One region of the Shewanella sp. TB7-MNA-CIBAN-0143 genome, then DNA from elsewhere that is predicted to be linked to it. Evidence: predicted binding sites of a transcription regulator. Region 1 holds the regulator's gene; each other region holds the start of a gene.

What was found. Region 1 encodes LexA, which represses DNA repair genes until DNA is damaged. Its sites were predicted from a motif close to TACTGTATNNNNATACAGTA; they were not measured.
Region 2: mutS (DNA mismatch repair protein MutS) is a predicted target of LexA. The motif match lies at 4,711-4,730, and genes of this name have one in related genera.
Region 3: AAEY97_RS08165 (LexA family protein) is a predicted target of LexA. The motif match lies at 6,296-6,315, and genes of this name have one in related genera.

Annotation. Positions count from the first base shown of each region.
Region 1 covers NZ_JBEOPL010000003.1:123,767-131,802, reverse strand. Annotated here, with positions in the region: gene mtr (tryptophan permease) at 1-795, opposite strand, end outside; gene plsB (glycerol-3-phosphate 1-O-acyltransferase PlsB) at 795-3,218, opposite strand; gene lexA (transcriptional repressor LexA) at 3,483-4,097, shown strand; gene AAEY97_RS03385 (cell division inhibitor SulA) at 4,094-4,600, shown strand; gene coxB (cytochrome c oxidase subunit II) at 4,996-6,582, shown strand; gene ctaD (cytochrome c oxidase subunit I) at 6,592-8,036, shown strand, end outside.
Region 2 covers NZ_JBEOPL010000001.1:336,670-344,705, forward strand. Annotated here, with positions in the region: gene AAEY97_RS01430 (peptidoglycan DD-metalloendopeptidase family protein) at 1-532, shown strand, start outside; gene rpoS (RNA polymerase sigma factor RpoS) at 611-1,582, shown strand; gene mutS (DNA mismatch repair protein MutS) at 1,941-4,538, opposite strand; partial or broken gene recA (recombinase RecA) at 4,824-5,075, shown strand; gene recA (recombinase RecA) at 5,210-6,271, shown strand; gene AAEY97_RS01455 (hypothetical protein) at 6,345-8,036, shown strand, end outside.
Region 3 covers NZ_JBEOPL010000007.1:196,189-204,224, forward strand. Annotated here, with positions in the region: gene AAEY97_RS08135 (serine/threonine-protein kinase) at 1-746, opposite strand, end outside; gene AAEY97_RS08140 (PP2C family protein-serine/threonine phosphatase) at 739-1,815, opposite strand; gene AAEY97_RS08145 (endonuclease) at 2,243-2,986, opposite strand; gene AAEY97_RS08150 (AHH domain-containing protein) at 3,277-3,978, shown strand; gene AAEY97_RS08155 (hypothetical protein) at 3,975-4,559, shown strand; gene AAEY97_RS08160 (Y-family DNA polymerase) at 4,622-5,878, opposite strand; gene AAEY97_RS08165 (LexA family protein) at 5,879-6,286, opposite strand; gene AAEY97_RS08170 (UvrD-helicase domain-containing protein) at 6,446-7,990, opposite strand.

The DNA.
Region 1 (8,036 bases):
TTGAGCAATAATATCGGCAAACTGGCTTCGTTGAATATTACCCATCGTTGCCACTAACCAACATATATAAATCACCAATGCGATAGTGGTTCCGGTAATAATCGCCTTAACGATGGTTTTGGCATCTTTACCATAATATTTGACTAAACTTGGCACATTACCGTGATAACCAAAACTGGCCAATCCAAAAGGGATAGCGGCAAGTAAATAAGGCAGGTAACGCGATTCACCATCAGGCGATACTAGCTTTATGGTATCAATGTCGATTAGTAAGTTACCGATAGCCAAAAAGAAAGTAATCACCATACCACCAAGCATGATTGTGGTGATACGGTCGACCGCTTTAGTACTAATAAATACCACCAAAGCCAAAACTACCGCAAACACCAATCCGGCCACACTCTGGGGTAGGCTCACGCCCAATGCTGACAGACTGTGATTCACAATCGAACCACCACCACTGATGTAAGCATAGGTTAAAATATATAACACAAACGCAATCGACACGCCGTTAATCACCCGCCAGAACTGCCCAAGAGTCACCCGAGTTAAGGTGTCAAAACTGTCGCCTGGTTCAAAATGCAAATTGGCTTCTAATAACAATAAACCCGACATTAGCATGCAAAACCAAACGCCGAGCAACATCGCGATAGAATAGCCAAACCACATTCCAGCACCAACAACGGGTAACGAAAACATGCCCGCTCCCACAGTGGTTCCGGCAATAATCATCGCCCCACCCAATACAGATTTACCGCTGGTACGATGCTTGGCAGCATTCATATGATTAGCCATTATTGTCCGTGCTCCGCTTCCACACTATCAACAATGGTTTGTCTTACTAAAGAGCTGAGTAATTTATTAGCGTTATCACGAATTCTGATCACTTCAGCACGATGTTCGTCGCTGCATAAATAACCCAATTCTTTCAGTTTCACACTCAGGGTGTTATATAATTTTTTGTCATAAAATTCTGGTGCGGTAATGCCATGCAGCGCGCCTAATCGTTGGGCTAACAAATGGCTATCGCGTTCCAGTTCTGAGCGCTCAAGATCAGGTTTTATTGCGAGTAAATTGAAGATAATCGCATAACGTTGCAACGTTTCACTGATAGTTTCAGCAAGCAGTAACACTTGGGTAATATGACGAGGCGTTATCTCAAACTGATCGCTACCGGTCAGTAAACCTTGTTCAACCATGAAATCTAAAATGCTATCCACATGTTGAGGCACATCATCAATGCTCATAAATAACTCAGCTTTAAGTAATGGATAAAAGTCCATTACAATGCCATGAATTCGCTGGCGATCGCACACGTCATAATGCACTAAACAACTGGCAATTAATGACGGCAACGCCATCAAATGAATAATATTATTACGGTAATAACTCATGGTGATGGCAATTTTTTCATCAACTGAAATAATTTCACCAATAAGGTCTTTGGTACTCACAAACTTATTTAACGACAGACAGTGATCAATAATTGACTTGCCATTACCTTCGGCCACAGAGGTATAATCGGTATAAGGCACTGTTTTAAGTAAGGCTAAATACAAATCAAGCTGACGTTCTAACTGGCTTCTTTCTAACGCATTTTGCTCTGACGCTAATAACACTAAACTAGTCAATGTTACTGAACTGGCTGCGGCAGCTCCATTGATATTAGTCATTACGCGGTTAGCTAACAAATTAACTGAGGGCGTAAACCAAGATGGTTTTTGGTCAGGATCTTTAGCTAGCTCATCACGCCACTCTGGCGCCTGCTGATTTAAGAACTGTTGTAAATTAATCGGCTCACCAAAATTCACATAACCTTGGCCAAAATTGCCTAACTTACGAATAGCACCAAATACCTGCCATACAGATTCTTTTTTCTTTTTCTTACCGCTTAATTCTTTGTGGTACGTCGCCACTTCCATCACATGGTCATAACCTAAATACACGGGTACTAAGGTTACTGGGCGCTCTATCCCACGTAGCACACTGTTAATTGTCATAGCCAACATACCGGTTTTAGGCGCTAACAAACGTCCTGTACGCGAACGACCTCCTTCAGTGAAATACTCGACCGCATAACCCTTAGCAAATAACTGATCTAAATATTCACGAAATACTGCGGTATAAAGTTTATTACCATTAAAACTACGACGGATAAAGAATGCCCCACCACGGCGGAACATCGGCCCTGCTGGCCAAAAATTAAGGTTAATACCGGCAGCAATGTGCGGCGGAACCATGCCCTGATAATACAAAATATACGACAGTAGCAAGTAATCCATATGGCTACGATGACAAGGAACGTAAACAATTTCATGACCATCATGATGTAACTGTCTTACTTGCTCGGCACCTTTGATATTGATGCCACTGTATAATTTGTTCCATAACCAAGTCAGGAAACGTTCGGCAATACGCACCAAACTATCAGAATAGTCGGCGGCAATTTCATCAAGGTATTCAATGGCGGTTTCACGTGCTTTCTCGACTGTTACTTTCTTATTTGCAGACTCTTCTTCAATGGCTTTTTTGATAGATTCTGATTTTAATAAAGAGGCAAACAACGCTTGTCGATTCGGTAATTGTGGCCCCGTCATGACTTTGCGTTGACGGCGGAAATGCACACGGGCGACTCGGGTTAATTTGTGAGCAATTCTTTTATCAGTACCATGTTCATCGGCCATATGACGAAGCGATAATGCATTAGAAAACTGCACGAAATTATGGCGTCCTAAAAATAAAATCATTAACCATTTACGTAACCACGTAGGGTTTTCACGTTCAAATACAGCAGCTTTCATGCTGTCTTCTTCTTTACCTGGGGTACGTCCCCAATAAAGGCAAACAGGAACCAACTGTATATCTAATTCAGGGCTCTCACTATGAAGTGACAATAAACTGGTAAAATAATTAAGGAATTTGTCACCACTTTCACGTTTACCAAATAGTGGTTTGCGGCCCTCTAAACAGACCACACGAGGCACGGTTAAGCCATCAAGCTGTAATGGCTCATAAGGACTGGGCAGACCAAAGCCCTCGGTGATTTCGCTCAACGCGGCAATATCGCTAATAGATTCCGTTTTCATTAAATAAACCAAAGGTTTAGTTGGATCTATATTGAGGTCATCAAAAGGATCGTGAGGGACCACAATGGTCTGTACCATCCACTTTTGAATCCATCTTAATGCTCGTAAAAATATTGAATCTGGTTTTGACATGGTTATTTTCGCAACATAAGCCACTGTAATATTGTCGTATAGGATACCAGAAACCACCCTGCTTACACTATCAGACCGATCTATCTTTACGTTTAAGCTCTCACTATCAGAAATAACATAAGACAGAAAATTAGTAATAGTTAATTAAAACATATTGTTGAGTGATACTTAATCAACAAAATACAAAAAATAGTTGGTTAATACTTGCGCGAACACAAACACTGTATATAATGACAGTCACTGTATAAAAAGACAGGAATCATCATGAGACCGTTAACGCCGCGCCAAGCAGAAATTTTAGACTTAATTAAAAACAATATCGCCGAAACAGGTATGCCACCCACTCGTGCTGAAATTGCGAATCGTCTTGGCTTTAAAAGTGCTAATGCCGCCGAAGAGCATTTAAAAGCATTAGCCAAAAAAGGCTTTATCGAGATCATGCCTGGTACCTCAAGAGGCATTCGTTTACCTCATGAAGAACAGGTTGAAACCGGTCTGCCACTCATTGGACAGGTTGCTGCTGGTGAACCAATTTTGGCCCAAGAGCATGTAGAGCAATACTATCAAGTCGATCCAAACATGTTTAAGCCCGCCGCAGATTTTTTATTGCGAGTGCGTGGTGACAGCATGAAAAACATCGGCATTTTAGAAGGTGACTTACTCGCTGTACATAAAATGCAGCAAGCACGTAATGGCCAGGTTGTTGTGGCACGTGTTGATGATGACGTCACCGTAAAACGATTTGAACAAAAAGGTAATGTGATTTATCTGCATGCCGAAAATGAAGATTACAATCCGATAAAAGTAGATTTAAGTTGCCAAAGCCTAACCATCGAAGGGCTTGCCGTTGGCGTTATCCGTAATGGAGATTGGTTATGAACAAACTAATGGGCATCGCGCCACGCCACCCGGGCTTATGGGTAGATTTAACTGAAACAGAACTGCATGGCACCCAAACCATTCAAACATTACAAACTGTCACCCAAGGTGAAGCTGAACTGAGCCAATTGTGCAGCCAGTTAGCAATATTGAGCCAGCAAGGCAGATGGATTGTATTAATTAGCCCGCCCCATATTGGCTATAAACATATGCTGGCAAGTGCTGGTGTAAGAATGGATCGCATTTTACTGGTGCACACCAAAGATGAAGTCGAAACATTATGGGCCATGGAGAAAGCGCTCACTAGCGGTACATCGAGCGCAGTAGTAACTTGGACAAGCTCACTTGATGCTCGCGATAGTCGCCGTTTAGAAATTGTCGCCAAAAGTGCACGTGCATTAGGGGTGGTAATTGAAGATGTGAATGCTCACTTACCTCACAAACATCAACTTGTTAGCCCTAATTTAACAAATGGAACAAGTAATTTTTGCTCATTTCACTAAGCACGAACCCTTCATTACCAAGCCCTGTATTGAATTCAGGGTTTTTTTTCATCTTTTTTCAGCCTATTAGCCAACAAAGAGATCTTGATCAATGTTTAATCTACAAGTAATGTGGTTAACAAGGATGAAACATTTTTTATCTTTAATTGGACGTGAATGGCAGTAATCAAGATTACTTTCAAACAAATGAGCCAAATCAAAATTGATAAGTTCAGTAGTAGGTACAAGCGTGGTGCACAGCTAACAATAAAACCGTAGACCGTATGTTTACAGCCACCAAAGTACTTTGAGGTCATCAAACTTTTTTCGGGAACCGAAGAGTTTGCATAGAGCAGAGAATTACTGTGTGACTCTTCTTTGTAGTTGCTATTTGCAATTAGCAGAGGAGTAGTCTTGTGAAGCAATGGTTGTATTGTTTACTGGTGGTGTTTGTAGCATTTCCGCTTGGGGCATCAGAAATGCCCCTCAACATGACTCAAGGCGTGACAGATATCAGTGGCAAGGTTTATGACCTCCACATGACGATTCTTTACATCTGTTGTGCAATTGGGTTAGTGGTGTTTGGGATCATGATTTACTCAATGATTTATCACCGCAAATCAAAAGGCGCTGTCGCGGCCAATTTTCACGAAAGTACCAAAGTGGAAATTGCTTGGACCGTCATCCCTTTCATCATCTTAATCGGCATGGCTATTCCAGCCACCAAAACCTTGATTGCTATGGAAGATCCCAGTGATGCTGATCTCACCATAAAAATTACCGGGTCGCAGTGGAAGTGGCATTACAGCTATTTTGATAAAGACATCGAATTTTATAGCACATTATCCACTCCCAGAGCACAAATTGATGGCAGTGAGGCCAAAGGCGAACATTACCTCCTTGAAGTCGATAAGCCATTAGTACTGCCTATTAACCAAAAAGTGCGCTTCTTGATGACATCAGATGATGTTATCCATTCATGGTGGGTGCCCGCGTTTGCCGTTAAAAAAGATGCCAATCCAGGCTTTATCAACGAAGCCTGGACTCGTATTGATAAGCCTGGAACGTATCGCGGCCAATGTGCCGAGTTATGCGGTAAAGACCATGGTTTCATGCCGATTGTGGTGCAAGCATTATCGGAGGCCGATTTTGATAATTGGTTAGTGGAGCAAAAAAAACTAGCAAGCAATGCAGCTGCAGCCGCTGCGGCATCAATGTCTAAAACCTTGTCTCTTGAGGAGCTAACCTCACAAGGTGAGCAAATCTATATTGCTAGGTGCGCCGCTTGTCATCAACCCAATGGTGCGGGTCTTCCTGGTGTATTCCCATCATTAATTGGCAGCCCTATCATAAAAGGCCCTGTTAAAGATCACCTGAATATCGTCTTAAACGGTAAACCAGGTACTGCAATGCAAGCCTTTGCAAAGCAACTTAGCGCCCAAGAAATTGCCGCAGTCATTACCTTTGAGCGTAATGCGTGGGGCAATAATAGCGGTGACGTAGTTCAAGCTGCTGATATAGGCAACTTTTTAGGCAGTAACGAGGCAAGCACCGAACCAAGTAAAGCAGTAACCGATGCAACAAGTACTATTGCAGCAACGACAACTGACATTACCGATGCGGTTACCGACAAAGCCAATCAAGCTGTCGAAGCCGCAGCAGAAGCTGTTGTACCAGAGGATCTGCCCACGTTAACCTTGGAGCAATTAATTGCTGAAGGTGAGCAGGTTTATGCTACGACATGTGCTGCATGTCACCAAGCCACTGGCGCTGGATTACCAGGCGCTTTCCCTTCACTTATTGGCAGCCCTGTTGTTACTGGACCGGTTAGCGGACATATCGATATCGTTATGCACGGAAAACCAGGTACCGCAATGCAGGCATTTAGTAGTCAACTTAGCCCGCAAAAGATGGCGGCTGTGATTACTTATGAGCGCAATGCGTGGGGCAATAATTCTGGCGAAGCGGTGCAACCTGCCGATGTCGCTAGCCATGGACAGTAGGGGAAAACAATGAGCACAACAACGCACGATACACTGGCTACCGCTCATGATGATCATCATCACGGCGCTCCGAAGGGGCTAATGCGCTGGCTACTCACCACTAACCATAAAGATATCGGCTCGCTGTATTTATGGTTTAGTTTCATTATGTTTCTTACTGGCGGTGCGATGGCAATGGTGATTCGAGCTGAATTATTTCAGCCTGGATTACAGCTAGTAGAACCTAACTTTTTTAATCAGATGACCACAGTTCATGGCCTCATCATGGTGTTTGGGGCGGTGATGCCCGCTTTTACCGGGTTAGCAAACTGGTTAATTCCAATGATGATTGGTGCCCCAGATATGGCACTACCGCGAATGAACAACTGGAGTTTTTGGATTTTACCCTTCGCCTTTACCATTTTATTAGGTTCACTCTTTATGGAAGGCGGCGGCCCTAACTTTGGCTGGACATTCTATGCTCCGCTCTCAACCACCTATAGTCCTGACAGTACCGCCCTATTTGTTTTCTCCATTCACATAATGGGAATAAGTTCGATAATGGGCGCAATTAACGTCATTGTAACCATTGTAAACTTGCGAGCTCCTGGCATGACCTGGATGAAGTTACCTTTATTTGTGTGGACTTGGCTCATTACCGCATTTTTACTGATTGCGGTAATGCCGGTGCTCGCAGGTGCGGTCACCATGGTATTAACCGATAAGTTTTTTGGTACTAGCTTTTTTGATGCTGCAGGTGGTGGCGATCCGGTGATGTTCCAGCATATTTTCTGGTTCTTTGGCCATCCCGAAGTTTACATCATGATTTTACCGTCCTTCGGTATTATCTCCGCGATAGTACCAACCTTTAGCCGTAAAAAGCTGTTTGGTTACTCCTCGATGGTTTACGCCACTGCCAGTATTGCCATTCTGTCATTTTTGGTATGGGCACATCACATGTTTACTACTGGTATGCCTGTTTTTGCCGAATTATTTTTCATGTATTGCACAATGTTGATTGCCATTCCAACCGGGGTAAAAGTGTTTAATTGGGTCGCCACTATGTGGCGCGGTTCAATGACATTTGAAACTCCAATGCTGTTTGCAGTGGCATTTATCATCCTGTTTACTATTGGTGGCTTTTCGGGCTTGATGCTGGCAATTACCCCTGCTGATTTCCAATACCACGACACTTACTTTGTCGTGGCTCACTTCCATTATGTACTGGTGACTGGGGCGATATTCTCCATTATGGCGGCGGCTTACTATTGGCTGCCTAAATGGACCGGCCATATGTATAACGAAACTTTAGGTAAGTGGCACTTTTGGTGTTCGGTAATATCCGTCAACGTGTTGTTTTTCCCAATGCACTTTCTAGGCTTAGCAGGTATGCCGCGTCGGGTTCCCGACTACGCGGTACAGTTTGCCGATGTGAATCAAATTGTGTCGATTGGTGGCTTTGCATTTGGTTTATC
Region 2 (8,036 bases), on a different contig from region 1:
AATCAAACCTACGGTTGCGCCAAACCCAGTCCCAGCAGTCGTTTCAGTCAGAACGAAAAAAGATCTTGATCACAAAGTGAAGCCTGCGTATTCTGTAACAACTACCCAACAAACAATTAACCAAAGTGCGAGTGGTTCTGTCGCTAATTTGCCACAGCAAGTTCAGCAATGGCACTGGCCAGTTAGAGGCCGAATAGTTGGATATTTTTCGGCATCAGAACAAGGCAATCAAGGTATAAAGATTGCTGGTAATCGCGGCGATATTATTAAAGCCGCAGCAGATGGGAGAGTCGTGTATGCCGGTAATGCACTGCGCGGGTATGGCAACTTAGTTATTATCAAACACAATGATGATTTTTTAAGTGCTTATGCGCATGCCGACACGATATTGGTTAAAGAAAAGCAATATGTGAGTGCAGGACAAACAGTTGCAAAAATGGGCAGTACCGGGACACACCAAGTTATGCTTCACTTTGAAGTACGATTTCATGGTAAGTCTGTCAACCCATTACGATATCTACCTAAACAGTAATTGTTTAGCAACATAAATAACGGAGGATAAGCAAGTGAAGTAGATTAAATACCACAAATTAGGTTTGGGAGAGCAATTATGAGCCGCAAAAATAATACTGCTTCAGCAGAATATCTTGTCGATCTAGCTAAACAACCACCAGAAGTTGCAACCGGTAAACGCGATTTGGTGCAACAACTTGATATTGAAGAAAAAGTCCAAGATGACTTACAAAAAAATTTAGACGCTACTCAATTATATTTAGGTGAAATAGGTTTTTCTCCGCTACTGACAGCAGAGGAAGAAGTGTTTTTTTCACGTAAATCCCTCAAAGGCTGCGAAAAGTCTCGCAACCGCATGATAGAAAGTAACCTCCGTCTTGTTGTTAAAATTTCCAGAAGATATAACAATCGTGGTTTAGCGCTGCTCGATCTGATCGAAGAAGGCAATTTAGGCTTAATTCGAGCGGTTGAAAAGTTTGATCCTGAGCGTGGTTTCCGTTTTTCCACTTATGCAACGTGGTGGATCAGACAAACCATTGAACGGGCGATCATGAACCAGACTCGCACTATCCGTCTACCAATTCATATTGTAAAAGAATTAAATGTGTACTTGCGTACAGCAAGACAGCTTGCCCAAAAACTTGATCACGAACCGACCGCAGAAGAAATCGCCGAAAAGTTAGATGTGTCGACCGGTGATGTTAGCCGTATGCTGAAGTTAAACGAAAGAATTACTTCGGTAGACTCGCCTCTGAGTGGCGATAATGAGAAGGCATTATTAGATGTTATTGCTGATGATGATTCCGTTGGCCCTGATTATCGGGTACAAAATGAAGATTTATCTAATTCGATAGTGGGCTGGTTAAACGAATTAAACACTAAACAACGCGAAGTGTTAGCAAGACGTTTTGGTTTACTCGGATATGAACCTTCAACATTAGAGAATGTCGGTGCCGAAATTGGTTTAACACGTGAGCGTGTACGTCAAATTCAAGTCGAAGCGCTTAAACGCTTAAAAGACTTACTTGGGGCGCAAGGACTGTCGGTTGAAGCATTATTCAGAGATTAATGGACAGTGAACGTTTATTGTGAATATTAGGCGGTTGACTATGATCAACACACAAATGATATGTCATCATTAATGTGTCAATAAGGTCAATTAAGGTATTGCGATATTAGGGTTAAGACCTATATGAGCATTTTAATTTTGCTCATGCGCTTAGGTTTATCCTACTAATCGCCAACTTAATTTAAGCGTTGTGTAGTGGCAACTTGACGATATAACCTAGGTATTACTGCTGGTGTTTTAATACTGTTGGTTCATTTCATCGTATTTCAGGGGCGTTACTCGTTTGATGTAACACCTAATACGTCATTGAAATGGAAGCCTTTGCAGGCTTCCACAGTTCAAAAATTCACTTGGCCAGTTATTTTCGTAGCTCGGTGTTCGTGTGACTTAATCGCTTCAACTCATATAAATAATCTAACGCCTGTTTAGGTGTCAATTCGTCTGGATTAATTTGGGCTAACTTTTTCAGTGCTAGTGATGGCTCTGGAATTGGAGGTAATAAGTTCATACTCACTTGAGTTGGATTCTGTTGAGATAATGTCATATCTCGGTTTTCAAGTTGATGAAGCTTATGTTTTGCCGCTTTAATGACGGAGGCCGGCACACCCGCTAGGGCCGCAACTTGTAGACCATAACTTTTACTTGCCGCACCTTCTTGTACCGAATGCATAAAGGCAATTGTGTCGTCGTGTTCTATTGCATCTAAATGCACATTAATCACTGACGGTAACAGCTCGGGCAATTGAGTTAATTCAAAATAATGAGTAGCAAATAATGTCAGTGCACTGACGTTTTTGGCTAGATATTCAGCAGCAGACCAAGCGAGCGCTAAACCATCATAAGTCGAGGTGCCGCGACCTATTTCGTCCATCAACACTAAACTGTTTGCAGTAGCATTATGTAAAATATTAGCCGTTTCGGTCATTTCAACCATGAAGGTTGATCGGCCCGATGCCAAATCATCTGATGCACCAATACGGGTGAAAATTCGGTCGATTTCACCAATTTGAGCATGGTCTGCTGGAACGAAACAGCCGATATGTGCCATCAATGTAATCAATGCAACTTGACGCATATAGGTAGATTTACCGCCCATATTCGGACCTGTGACAATAAGCATTTGGCGCTGCGGTGTTAACGCTACCGGATTAGCAATAAATGCTGCTTGGCTAACTCGTTCAACGACTGGATGGCGGCCCGCTTCAATATTAATACCAATATCGTGGGTCATTTGTGGGCATTGATAATTAAATAATTGTGCTCGTTCGGCAAAGTTACTTAATATATCTAACTCGGCAGCAGCCGTTGCAAACTGCTGTAATTCTTGTAATTTAGGTAACAATAAGTCAAACAGTTGTTCCCACAGTTGTTTTTCAAGCGCGAGTGCTTTGCCTTGGCTTGAAAGTACTTTTTCTTCGTATTCTTTCAATTCTGGGGTGATATATCGTTCGGTGCCTTTGAGTGTTTGACGACGCTGATAGCTCAGTGGCACTCTATCTGACTGTAAACGGCTAACTTCAATATAGTAACCATGAACCCGGTTATAGCCGACTTTTAAGGTGTTAATCCCCGTTTGTTGTTTCTCACGAGCTTCAAGTTCGACTAAATAATCACTGGCGCCTTCACTCAACTTACGCCATTCATCTAACTCATTATTATAGCCAGTACGGATAACGCCACCATCACGAATTAACATGGGAGGGTTGTCTACAATAGCGCGTTCTAATAAATCATGTTGTTCAGGGAATTCACCCAGTAATTGCACTAACGTATTTAATCGAGGTTGTTGGCATGTTGCTAATGTTTGCTGGATTTCAGGCAGAAGCGTTAGTGCTTGCTTTAAACGTGAAAAGTCACGTGGTCTGGCACTGCGTAGTGCTAAACGAGCCATAATACGTTCGATATCACCTAAGCTTTTTAGTTGCTCATGTAAGGTTTGATATAAGTCTTGCTCAATGAGTTCACTGACTGCGCTATGGCGATATTGAATAGTTTGACGATTGCGTAATGGTTCATGGATCCAGCGTTGTAACATACGGCTACCCATAGGGGTTGCGGTATTATCTAATACCCATGATAGGGTATTTTCTCGCCCGCCAGATAAATTTTGAGTTAACTCTAAATTACGTCTAGTTGCGGCATCTAAAATAATAGATTCAGATTGATTAAAGCGCACAATCGAGTTGATATGTGGTAACGCCATCTTTTGGGTATCTTTTACATACTGCATTAAACAACCTGCAGCTTGTAACGCCAATCGTGCATCAGTAATACCAAAACCGTGCAAATCTTTGGTGCCAAATTGATTGAGCAGTAAATTAATACATGTGTCGTAATCAAACTCCCACTCTGGGCGACGACGGATGCCTTTCATGTTATTGATTAATAACATGTCAGCAAAATCTTCACTGTAAAGTAACTCTGCTGGATTAGTCCGCTGTAATTCGGCTTCTAAAGCTTCACGAGTGGGTAATTCTGCAACAACAAAACGACCAGACGAAATGTCTAAAGTCGCGTAACCAAAACCGCTTTTACCCTGATACAGTGCTGCCAATAAATTGTCTTGTTTTTCTTGCAGTAGAGCTTCGTCAGTTAAGGTGCCAGGGGTAACAATGCGCACCACTTGGCGCTCAACAGGGCCTTTTGATGTGGCTGGATCACCAATTTGCTCACAAATGGCTACAGACTGACCAATGTTAACTAATTTTGCTAAATAGCCTTCGACAGCGTGATATGGAATGCCTGCCATGGGAATCGGGTCACCGCCGCTTTTTCCACGAGCCGTCAGTGAAATACCCAGCATTTCAGAAGCGCGTTTAGCATCATCGTAAAAAAGCTCATAAAAATCACCCATTCGATAAAACAATAACATATCAGGATGGGCCGCTTTTAAGCCCAAATACTGGCGCATCATCGGGGTGTGTTTTTCTAAATCGCTGGTATCAATCACTGTCATTATGAACACTTCACTATTAATCAATCGTAGGACGTAAATCTTATGGGGCTAATCTTAACAATATTTGCCCCCAGCGTATAAATAGATTCAAACAAAAAATTTTATGAGGATAAAATATTGATGTAAATGATCAATTCTCAAAGGTTTAAAAAAAAATCAGCTCAGCACTTGATACTGTATGACTATACAGTATACTGATGAACATATTGAAATGATTCACGTCACTTCACCTAAGTCGAAATAGCATTTTACTAAACGTATTGAATGCCTTAAGAGGGTTTTATAATGAAGGTTGATCCAAATAAAGAGAAAGCACTAGCCGCCGTTTTAAGCCAAATTGAAAAGCAATTTGGTAAAGGCTCAATTATGAAGTTGGGCGAAGATCGCACAATGGATGTTGAAACTATCTCTACCGGTTCGCTTTCATTGGATATCGCACTCGGTGCGGGCGGTTTGCCAATGGGACGTATCGTTGAAATTTACCAAAGCCAAACTTTAAATGGTTCACCTAGATTAACCCCCTCTTTAATCGCTGCCTAGAACAAGTTCGACGCAAAGAACCGGTTCATAGCGTTCCCAATATACTAATTTGATATGAGCTGTATATATTAACAAGTGGTGGTGGTGAATAAATATTCATCTTAAATCAAAAAATATGCAAGGGTTATAACATGTCTAAAACAGATGAAAATAAACAAAAAGCACTTGTCGCAGTGTTAAGTCAAATTGAAAAGCAATTCGGTAAAGGTTCGATCATGAAGTTGGGCGAAGACCGCACAATGGATGTTGAAACTATCTCTACCGGCTCACTTTCATTAGACGTCGCGTTAGGTGCAGGCGGACTCCCCTTAGGTCGAATAGTGGAGGTCTATGGGCCTGAAAGTAGTGGCAAAACTACTTTGACATTGGAAGTTATTGCTGCTGCGCAACGAGAAGGTAAAACCTGTGCGTTTATCGATGCTGAACATGCTCTTGACCCAATTTATGCCAAAAAGCTAGGCGTAGATATTGATAACTTACTTTGTTCACAGCCAGATACAGGCGAACAAGCACTAGAAATTTGTGATGCGTTAACGCGTTCAGGTGCGGTAGACGTAATCGTTGTCGATTCTGTTGCAGCATTAACACCAAAAGCAGAAATTGAAGGTGAAATTGGTGATTCGCATATGGGCCTTGCTGCTCGTATGATGAGCCAAGCGATGCGCAAACTTGCTGGTAACCTTAAGCAATCAAACACACTGCTTATTTTTATTAACCAAATTCGTATGAAAATTGGTGTAATGTTTGGTAGCCCTGAAACGACCACTGGTGGTAATGCACTTAAATTCTACGCATCTGTTCGTTTAGATATTCGTCGTACTGGTGCGATTAAAGATGGCGATGAAGTCATCGGTAATGAAACTCGCGTTAAAGTGGTTAAAAATAAGATTGCAGCTCCATTTAAGCAAGCTGAATTCCAGATCCTTTATGGACAAGGTATTAACCGTACCGGTGAACTAGTTGACTTAGGTGTTGCACACAAGCTGGTTGATAAAGCCGGTGCTTGGTACAGCTACAAAGGCGAAAAAATTGGTCAAGGACGTGCTAACGCGGGTAAATACTTACTTGAACATCCTGAAGTGGCACAAGAAATTGATACGACATTACGTGCGATGCTATTAAGTTCAAAAACGCCAGCTAGCTCATCTGCTAGTGATGAAAATATTGATTTAGAAACTGGTGAAGTTTTCTAATTTAAGACTGGATGTGGTATAAAAGGAGCTAATAATTAGCTCCTTTTTCAGTTAATGACAGAGCAAAAGTAATTTGAACCGAAACCGCTCTAAAAAATCAAGAAAGTTTTCTGATATAAAGGAGTTTAAATCCTTAGGTAAGTCATTCTTGCGGTGTTTTGATGAGTCGTTTGAAGAGTATGTATCAAAAACACTTAACACTACTATATCAGGTGACAGTACTATCTATGGCAGATTATACACTTTCTTAACTTTCCTAGCGAGTAAAAACTCCCAATCTACGATTAGCCTTATTAGGAAGTTAAATCGTGTTGGTCATGCAGAAGTTGCTCATCTAGATTGGCAGTTTGCCTTAGATGCATATAGAGAACATGTAATAAAAACTTATGGCAAAGGTACTAATGCCCATAATTATCTTTCAATCCTCTCATCTTTCCTCAAACACTCCGCGTCTAATGGTATTTGGCCTCACGGCCTTAGGATTAAAGGTTTAAAATTACCTCCCAGACTAGCCCGTTCTATGGTCACCAATAATCGTGCTAGATCTAAGGAAGGGATACCTGAAGTCGAAAGCGTAATTAATGAGTTAGGCTTAGATTGTGATAATAATCAAATAAGATCAATGCTATCCAGCGTTATGAGCGCAACAGGGGTGAAAATTAAGTCGACTGATGATTTGATTAGAGCCACCTGTGTTTTTTTAAATGACAATCTAAAACTTATTAGAATAAACGCAGAAAAGCGGCTTCGTACGATTATTGCAAAGCATTTACTTGCCATCCGCTCAGCGAATAAAAAACAAAATATTGAGATAGCCGCCAAGATTCATGAATTATTGCTCTATCGTGAAGAGCTAGTCTCGTCTGGAGTTGGCTCAAAATTAAAGTTTCAAGAAATAATCTTATTAATTGAAAGTTACGGTATTGATGGCCTATCGGCTTATATATATCACTATCAAGAAGGAGTCGTTCCTCGGGATTCCTTTGAGAAAAAAGAACTTCGAAGATACCATAACCGTATTCTTTATAGTTATTTAAGCCGACGATGCCGAGTTATGGGAGGTAATTTAATCATTGATATTAACAACCATTTTAACCTTCATTCAGAAGCACAAATTTTAGCTCAATGTATTTTGTATATTGATACTTCAAATAATGAGTCTAGTATTCGCTACCTAAACAGTGATTGTTTAGTTGAAAATGAGGGTGTGTATCATTTAATTGATAATAAAAACCGTGCGAATATGTCAAAGAGACGTATAGGGCTAACAAAAGCTGATCCGAATGAGGAGCGTATTGATGTACTAGTGTTTGAAGGTTGCGAACGATTGAGGCTAGGTGTCCCTAAAGTCATAAGGTATCTCCAGTCCGCAACAAGCCGCTACAGGAATATGGCGAAAGATCACAATAAAAATCGTTTATTCTTAACTTTGTACAAGAATCAAAACAGAAATAATAGTGGTTACTTTCCTGCCCCTTTAAGTGCTGGAGCAAGTACAAAGTCTTTTGCCAAAGTCATATCTGAATTGACTCATGGTGCCGTTCAGGTACCCCCCAGTATGATCAGGCAAAGCAGTATGCAATTAACGGCCCTATTAACTAAAGATCCTCTTAAGGTTATGAAACAAGGTAGGCATACTAATATGTCCTCAACCTCAGCTTATTTGAAGCACTTAGCATTGAATTTCAACAATGAACTTGATATTCGTAAGTTTCAAAATTCACTAGAGGCTCTAGTAACGATGCAGATTGATGAGTTTATTGAT
Region 3 (8,036 bases), on a different contig from region 1:
GGTCTATTGGCTGGCTCTGTAGATAAACACTTTTCAAAAAGTATAATCAATTGTGGGTAATCGTTAAGTAATTCGCAATTAAAAGCATTATCGGGTAAGGGTAAGGGTGGAATTTTAGCTTTCAATTCTTTGGGTAAATCTTGCGTTGCTAAATATAGTGCTGTTGCACCAAAAGCATATACATCAATAGCGGATGTAAATGAGACCTCATCAATTTTAAACTGTTCTGGAGCTGAAAAGCCTATAGTGCCTTTAAACCCAACAGTTCTGGCTTCTCTACCTATATTGCGCGCCAAACCAAAATCAAAAATCTTCAGAATACCTTCAGCATCCAATTTCATATTGTTAGGCTTGATATCTCTATGAATCAGCCCTGCAGAATGAATATCTGTAATACCTGAGGCCACCTGCCATAATATTTTCAATAAATCTAAAGAATTTAGACTTTTAAAATTGATATCAAATAAATCACACCCGTCGATATATTCCATAACTATAGCGAATGAGACATCTATATTTTCAATAATATCAAAAGCCTGTACTACATGCTTTGAACGTAATTTCATTAATGCCGATATTTCGTCTTTAAGCCTATCTAATTCAGTTAAATCTTTAATCGTTTTTATAGCTATTTTTCGCTGTAAGTGGGTGTCATGGCAAAAAAACACATCACTAAAACCACCGCTACCACTGCTACCATCAGGAATATATCGAGGAGGAAGAACAGGTATTGAACTGCTAGTCATTAAAATCAATCCTTAATTGAGGCTTTTTCTTTGGAGAATTATCTTTCTCTGCCTTTTTACTTTTCCGTTTTTGTTTTACTGAAGCTTTAACAAGTACATCCTCAGGCGTACTATTATCACTAACTAAATCAACGTCAATATCAGATTCATTCAATTCTTCATTAGTTACTAAAGAAGGAGGGTCAACTTGCTGACTCTTTTCTATACCTATAAACTGTACATCACCATATGGATCCCAGAGTTGCACTGTTCCCGTCTTAACATTGTCAGATGAAGATGAAATTGAAGAAATATCAGACAAAGTTATAACAGTAGAATTATCGTGCCCACCACACCATTTTGCTACATGAATGAATCGCTTTGACAATTCTAAGGAAGACGCATTTTGAACTAACATTGACTTCAATGTATTATCATTCAAGTAATGGACACCATCACTTGTGATAATCATTTTTGCTATTGTATTAGGTGATGGCATATCGAGTAAGTGAGGTTCAATATCTCTTCCTATACCAACAAATTGTAATAGTTTATTACTTAACTGCGATGATGGCTCTTGTTGGTTTAATTGACCCGCGATGGTGTCATCAACAGACACCTGATGCATGTCATGGTTGTCACTTACATAAATACGGCTATCACCGACGTTTATTGCCTCAAAATGCCCATCACTATCCATGATAAAAGCAGATAAAGTTGCACCACCTTTACCACTATACTCTTGAAAAACATCTCCATTAGCCAATTCGACCGCTTTAACTAAACGTTCTTTTACGGGTATTTTTCTATTTCTAATGCAACTAGATATAAAAGAAGCAACAGCCAGAGATGCACACCCCCCCCCTTCAACCATTCCGCCCATACCATCACATAAAACACCGACTAGAAAAAATTTATTCGTAGAAACTTGAGCTCTTAATATAACAGCTCTATCCTGATTTTCTTTTCGAACATTCCCAATATCAGAACCAATAGCAACAGGTAAACCTATGACATCTCTTACGCCAACCGCCGGTACCCTTCTGGAAAGCCAGTCTCTTATTTGTAGCTTAATTGCATCTTGTTCCATCAGTTAATATCAACCATGCTGTGTAAAGTCAGTTTTATCGTCTTAATATACAGTATGAGACTACACTTTAAAATTGATACTACAAGTAGTTAAATCAATTAAGACAATGATTTTTAACTCACTAAAACATAGATAACAATCGAACATCATGGCCGAGACATAACTATAATCAATTTGATTTCTCTCCATGTCCAAATCAACGGCCTTACGGTCAAAGGTTCTAAATTTTCTACTTTATTAACGTACGACAAAAGAAAAAGGCTACGATAATCCGTAGTCTTTGTTGTATTTATAAGTTCAATCGCCGTTCTAATTCATCTAAATTTGCTGTGGTCAAATAACGGTTCATATTCAAACTCAGAAAAGTGCTGTAGCAGTAAACGTAGGAGCTTTGGGGCATAAGCGAGCTAGCCGCTCATCTAAACGCCTACAAACCAACTGATTGACAACGGCTCTCGACCACTGTATTTGCATTCCCCTGAAGGTTTTCAATACGTTTTGACCGCTTACACTCCCACTTAGAAACTGGATCTTGTTTGTCCCAAACTTTCATTAATTGACTTTGTTGTTTACTCATTTTGTACTTAGGATATGTCTGTTCCATATACATGTGTGTTCGAGCTATAACGCCACGAGCAGCTATCGGTGGTTGTGCCTTACGATCATCGATACGCATATCACAACTACCAAAGTCAGACACCGCTGAGGGCAGCATAGTAAAGTTGTAGTTGCTGCGTAGTGCGTTTACTGCACCGATGGCAGGGAAAAGATTGTGCATATCGGCTTGCATATATCGATACTCTGTATTCATCTTCTCAGCACACTTACGTCCCTTAAACGACTTACCTTTGTTATCGACACAACTCTTGTGACCATCACGCCACTCACTGAAGGCTCTGCCAAAGTTCTCCGCCGGAACTACATGTTCCCACTCAACCCGTTTTGCCCGTTTAATGTATTTAGAAGTAACAAAACCTGTAGGTGCTTCGATGTTCTTTTTAGCGTCAAATTTAGCACCACAGTAGATGGTTACGCGGTGATCTTGATAGACCTCCCGCTCGAGCATCTTTTTTGCTTTGTTGAATGAATCATTAGATGTATTTCCTGCTGCAATGGCTGTAGAGCTGAGAGCCAGTAGAAAGAGTGGTAGACCAATTTTGAGGAGGTTCATTGAGAACTTCAAGCTAAGGAACAGTGACTAGATAATGCCTGATTTATCTAGTCAGACCAAGCATATGAGTAATACTAACAGTGAAAACATTAATCAAAGCAAAAACCTAGTTAGCACTTAATGCTGGGTACACTTAGCCACTTGTGCTCTATTCCTTGTCGTATTGCATTTAAGTGGTTGAATTAGAGGTTATGGATTTCATGCCGACCTTAAGCAAATGATATTTGTATATTTATCAATTCTGTTTTAAATTACGTTCAAGTTTTTATATGTAATGGAGTACATAAAACATGAATAAGTTAAAGGAATACCCACGCCCATCTAGACCATCAAACCCTTCATCTCTTGAAATGGCTGTTTACAATTTTGAGTTGTTAGCTAAAAAATATTTCGATAAGAAAGCGACTTCGAATCCAAGTGAAGCTTTACTTGAACAACTAAATAATGATTTTCGCCACCTTCAAAGAGAAAAGGATCGCATTAGTTCCATATCAATAGCTCAGGCTGCTTTAGCTGAATACAGAGATCAAGCTAGTAAAGCGACAATAGAAAAATTGACTAATGAAGAGCATCACCCTACAGATAAACTAGCTCAATTTTTAAGGGCTATTGGTGAACCTAAGCCAACGGTTAATCATGAAGCTCATCATATAATTCCTGGTGTCGGTAGGTTTAATCAATTTGCAATTTTAAGTGCTAGATTGAATTTCCATTTAGTAGGGTTTGGTATCAATGACCCAATTAATGGCACATGGTTAATAAACTTTATGAAAAACAAAAGTATAAACTGGGCAACTGAGAGTGCGCCAGTACACCGAAAGCTTCATCGCTATAACTACGAATCTTGGATAGGTATAAATCTTGGCGGGCAGAGAGTACCAAATAAAGAACAGTTTTCTAGAAGGTTAAGTAGTATGAAAACTCATATAAAAACAGGCACGTTACCAAGTACTATATTTGATGCCAAAGATGAACAGTGGAAAGGACTATGAGCGCATACTATTTGAAAAAGCCTAATGGCTCATATGATTTAGTTGATTTAAATACTGTAACAATGACTAATCAAATAGTAAGTAATACTGACCTCACCTTCGAGGTCGTGGTAAGAAAACTAATGGCATTACCCTATGATAATTCCAATATAGCGGACTTGTGGGATGGTGAGTTTGACTGCAATTTTATTCCACAAGCACGAAAGCAAAATTTTGACATAAATGTACTTGGAAATTTTCTATTATTGACTCAATCAGCATATCTATTTCTCGGCGATAAAATCCATCCCTATGGTGAATTTGTAAAGGTCAATGCTGATGGAGAGTCTTTAATGTTATTTAATCCTCAAGTTTTTGCGAATGAAGATCCAACTTTATGTGAAATGAACTATATAGATGGCTTTGAAGACGGTCTTAAGTCATTAGCTTTTTTGAATGAAGATATTCAAAATAAGCTACTTTTTAAGTCAAAATTACAAGGCGGCTATTCTATATATTGCAATGAGGCTTTTAAGAGATTATTTATTAATTCAGAGCTTGAAGGCTTAAACTTTGATAGCGATTTATTAAATCCGTTCTAGTATTTGTTTGTTTTATATAATGACTAACAGTATTGAGCAAAGTTCTTTCGGGTAAAACCTCGTTAACACTTAATGCTGGGTACACTGAGCCATTTGGTTGTGTATTGAGGCGTTAGCAGGTCACGGCGCATTGACCACTTGTGCTCTATGCCTTGAGCTGCTAGAAACATCGTATCACTGCCATAGCGTTGGTTAATGTCATCTAGCGTATGCATCAAAGCTGGATTAGCTTTAGGAGGGTTAAACAAATCGAATTGGTTATGCTTTTCGCTGGCTAAATCGATAAGCCCTATACCGATTTTGTAATAATGTATGCCTTCACGAAAAAGCTTTGGGGCGGCTTCACTCATAGCTTTGGTTAGCTCAACAGTGCAGTTAGTTGGACATGGGAAATGCACAATAGCTTTGTAGCTTACTGGTCGTTCATCATGGGGTGAATTACTGGCAAAAATCAGCATAGTCTTACAGTTTGAGCCTTGCTTACGTGCTTTACTCGATGCGATAGCAACATGCTTACTCAATGCTTGCTGTAACGACTCAAAATCAGTGATGCGCTCACCTACGCTTCTAGTCGAAAATATCTGCTTTTTATCTGCCCTCACCTCATCCCATACTTTACAGGCTTGGCCGTTAAGCTCACGAACGGTACGTTCTATTTCAATACTAAATTGCTTTCTTGCCAGTGTCGGCGGCATAGACGCGAGTTGAAACGCTGTACGGATATTCATTAGCTCAAGCTTCTTACTTATTCGACGTCCTATGCCCCAAACATCCCCTACAGCAAGCTGCTTTAAAATAGCTATACGCTCTTGCTCATTACTAATGAAACAAACCCCTTTATAGCCCTCAATCTTCTTAGCTGCATGGTTGGCGATTTTAGCAAGAGTAAGTGTTTCACCAATACCCACACAGACTGCTAGCCGCGCTTCTTTCCACACAGCACGGCGGATTAACTGGCCTTGCGTAAGGAGGCATTTGATAGCTGGATAACAGTTCTTAAAAGAGAGGAAGCTTTCATCAATAGAGTAAACATGTTGCTCAGGGGCAAAGCGGCCAATGATGTCCATCATTTTGCTAGATAAGTCAGCATAGAGTTCATAATTTGAGGAACAGACAATAACTCCACGTTGAGCGCATAAGGCTTTAACTTGAAAGTAAGGTAGAAACTTCCCAATGCCAGCTTCTTTAGCTTGACGATTAGCAGCAACAATCATCCCATCGTTGTTACTTAGCACAATAACTGGCTTACCGCGCCAATCTGGACGAAACACTTGTTCGGCACTGCAATAGAAGCTATTAGCGTCAACTAGAGCAAACATCTAATTACCACACAACAGAGGGCTTTGACGGTGGCAACGAATAGAACGTGTGACTACGCCTTCAATACTAAAATCATCGTATTCATGAATAATGACAGGTTGGTATTGCTGATTAGAAGAAAGGAGAACACGCCGCTTGGTATCTAGAATCTTACAGACAAACTCGCCATTAAAATTGGCAACGATGACATCGCCGTTTCGAGCAGTCTCATGACGATCAACAATGATCATATCACCATCAAAGATGCCGACGTCTTGCATCGACTCGCCTTGAGCAATACCTATAAAGGTTGAGCTTGGATGCTCAATCAGTAAATCATCCAAGCTCATGCCTAGCTGACTGTATTCAGCTGCTGGACTTTCAAAACCTGTAATGCCTGCTCTTGCAGGTATAGGGATAACGCGCATAGCTAACACCACTGTATATAATTACAGTTATTTTAGCAGTAAAAATTAAAGGTACAAGTATAAAGAATTTATCCCTCTAAAATGGCAGATTTAACATCATTAGAATCGTAACAGATCAAAATTCTAGTGAGTTTGGTAAAGCTATATAATAATTAACAACTAAGATTCTATAACCTGAGTAAATTCATCTGGTAAGTTAAGAAAGATGCTCTTACTCTGTCTCTTTGAAGTCTTTTCGTCAAGTTCATATATTTTTGATCCGGTTGCACAAACAAGTATAGTCAATGCTATTTTTGATCGAGTAAAAGCAACGTAGGTATTACGCAATTCTTCTTTATATGTAGAAAGTTTCTTTTTACTAAAAAGGGGATCAAATACATAGCAATTCTCAGCCTCCAGACTTTTAGAAGAATGATAAGTTAATATTGGTATAGAGTAATTTTCTGAGACTTGTATTACATATTTTTTCGAAACCTCATATCCTGCATCGATCATTGCTGTTTTTATAATCTCAATTTGTTCATTATAGCGGCACAAGATTAGTTGTTGAGCATAAAGCTCACTCGAATTCTTTATGTTCTTGATTAGCCATGCAACAGCATCATTTAACTCATCGCAGTACTTAACTTGAGCAAGCTCGTCACTTACCTCATTATCTTTAGATACGCTTACAGAGCCGATAAATGTCTTATTAATCTGAAATCTCAGTGCATTTGATAACTTAACAAGGGACTTTGTAGTCCTATAGTTTCGCGTCAGTTGAAACTTACTACCTTTAAATAGTTGTCCAAATTTAGCAAGATACTGACTATCAGCACCACGAAAGCCGAAGATAGATTGGGCAGGGTCACCTACACAAAAAAGTTTAACCTTATGAATATACATTGTTTTGATGATATCCCATTGAACTAGATTTGTGTCTTGAATCTCGTCAATTATCATGTGTTCATATCGACTAGTTGTTTTTTCAAGGAAGTCAGGCTTGCTCAAGCCTTCTCTCATTTGAACAAGCATGTCATTGTAATCACGATACTTTCCTTTTTTATATTCATCATAAATCTTAAAAATTGCTTCAATATCTGAAGTATAATCAACCAAGTAAGGATCAATTTTCTTGATAGAAAGGATAATGTCGGGATTATTAAAATTCGCCATATGATTGAATAGTGCGATACAACGCTTCACAGTAATGGATTTATTATCTCTTTCGGCAGATTTATTATACTTTTTGATACATGACTGAATGGCATTACGAGCTTGCTCATCTATAAGCGCTGGGAGCATATTCTCTTCGTTAAGAAGGGTGTTACACCAACCACTAAAAGTACTGACAATCATGCCATCTGAATACAGCTTTTGCTCTTTAAGTCGGTATGTAAACTCATGAGCTGCAATTTTAGTAAAAGCAAGCACACAGATAGAACTTGGGTTAACACCTTGAGCAAGTAAATGTCTCACGCGGTCTACTATCAGCCGTGTTTTACCAGCACCAGGGCAACCTTCAACATAAATAGCCGACTTTTTAGATCTAATGATTTTTTCTACTGAATCGCAATCTAATTGCTGTTTCTCGATAATCGGCTTTAATATCTCACGAGCACTTTTAACTGCTTGTTGGTAATTACCTTTAGGCTTGCTATCAAGAACTTTATTAGGGCTTAAAATTGCACCTAATAGAGCCCCCTGTGTCAGGATTGTTGTCACCCCTTAAAATCATCCAATAATTAAATAGAGGGGGCGGTCAATGAGA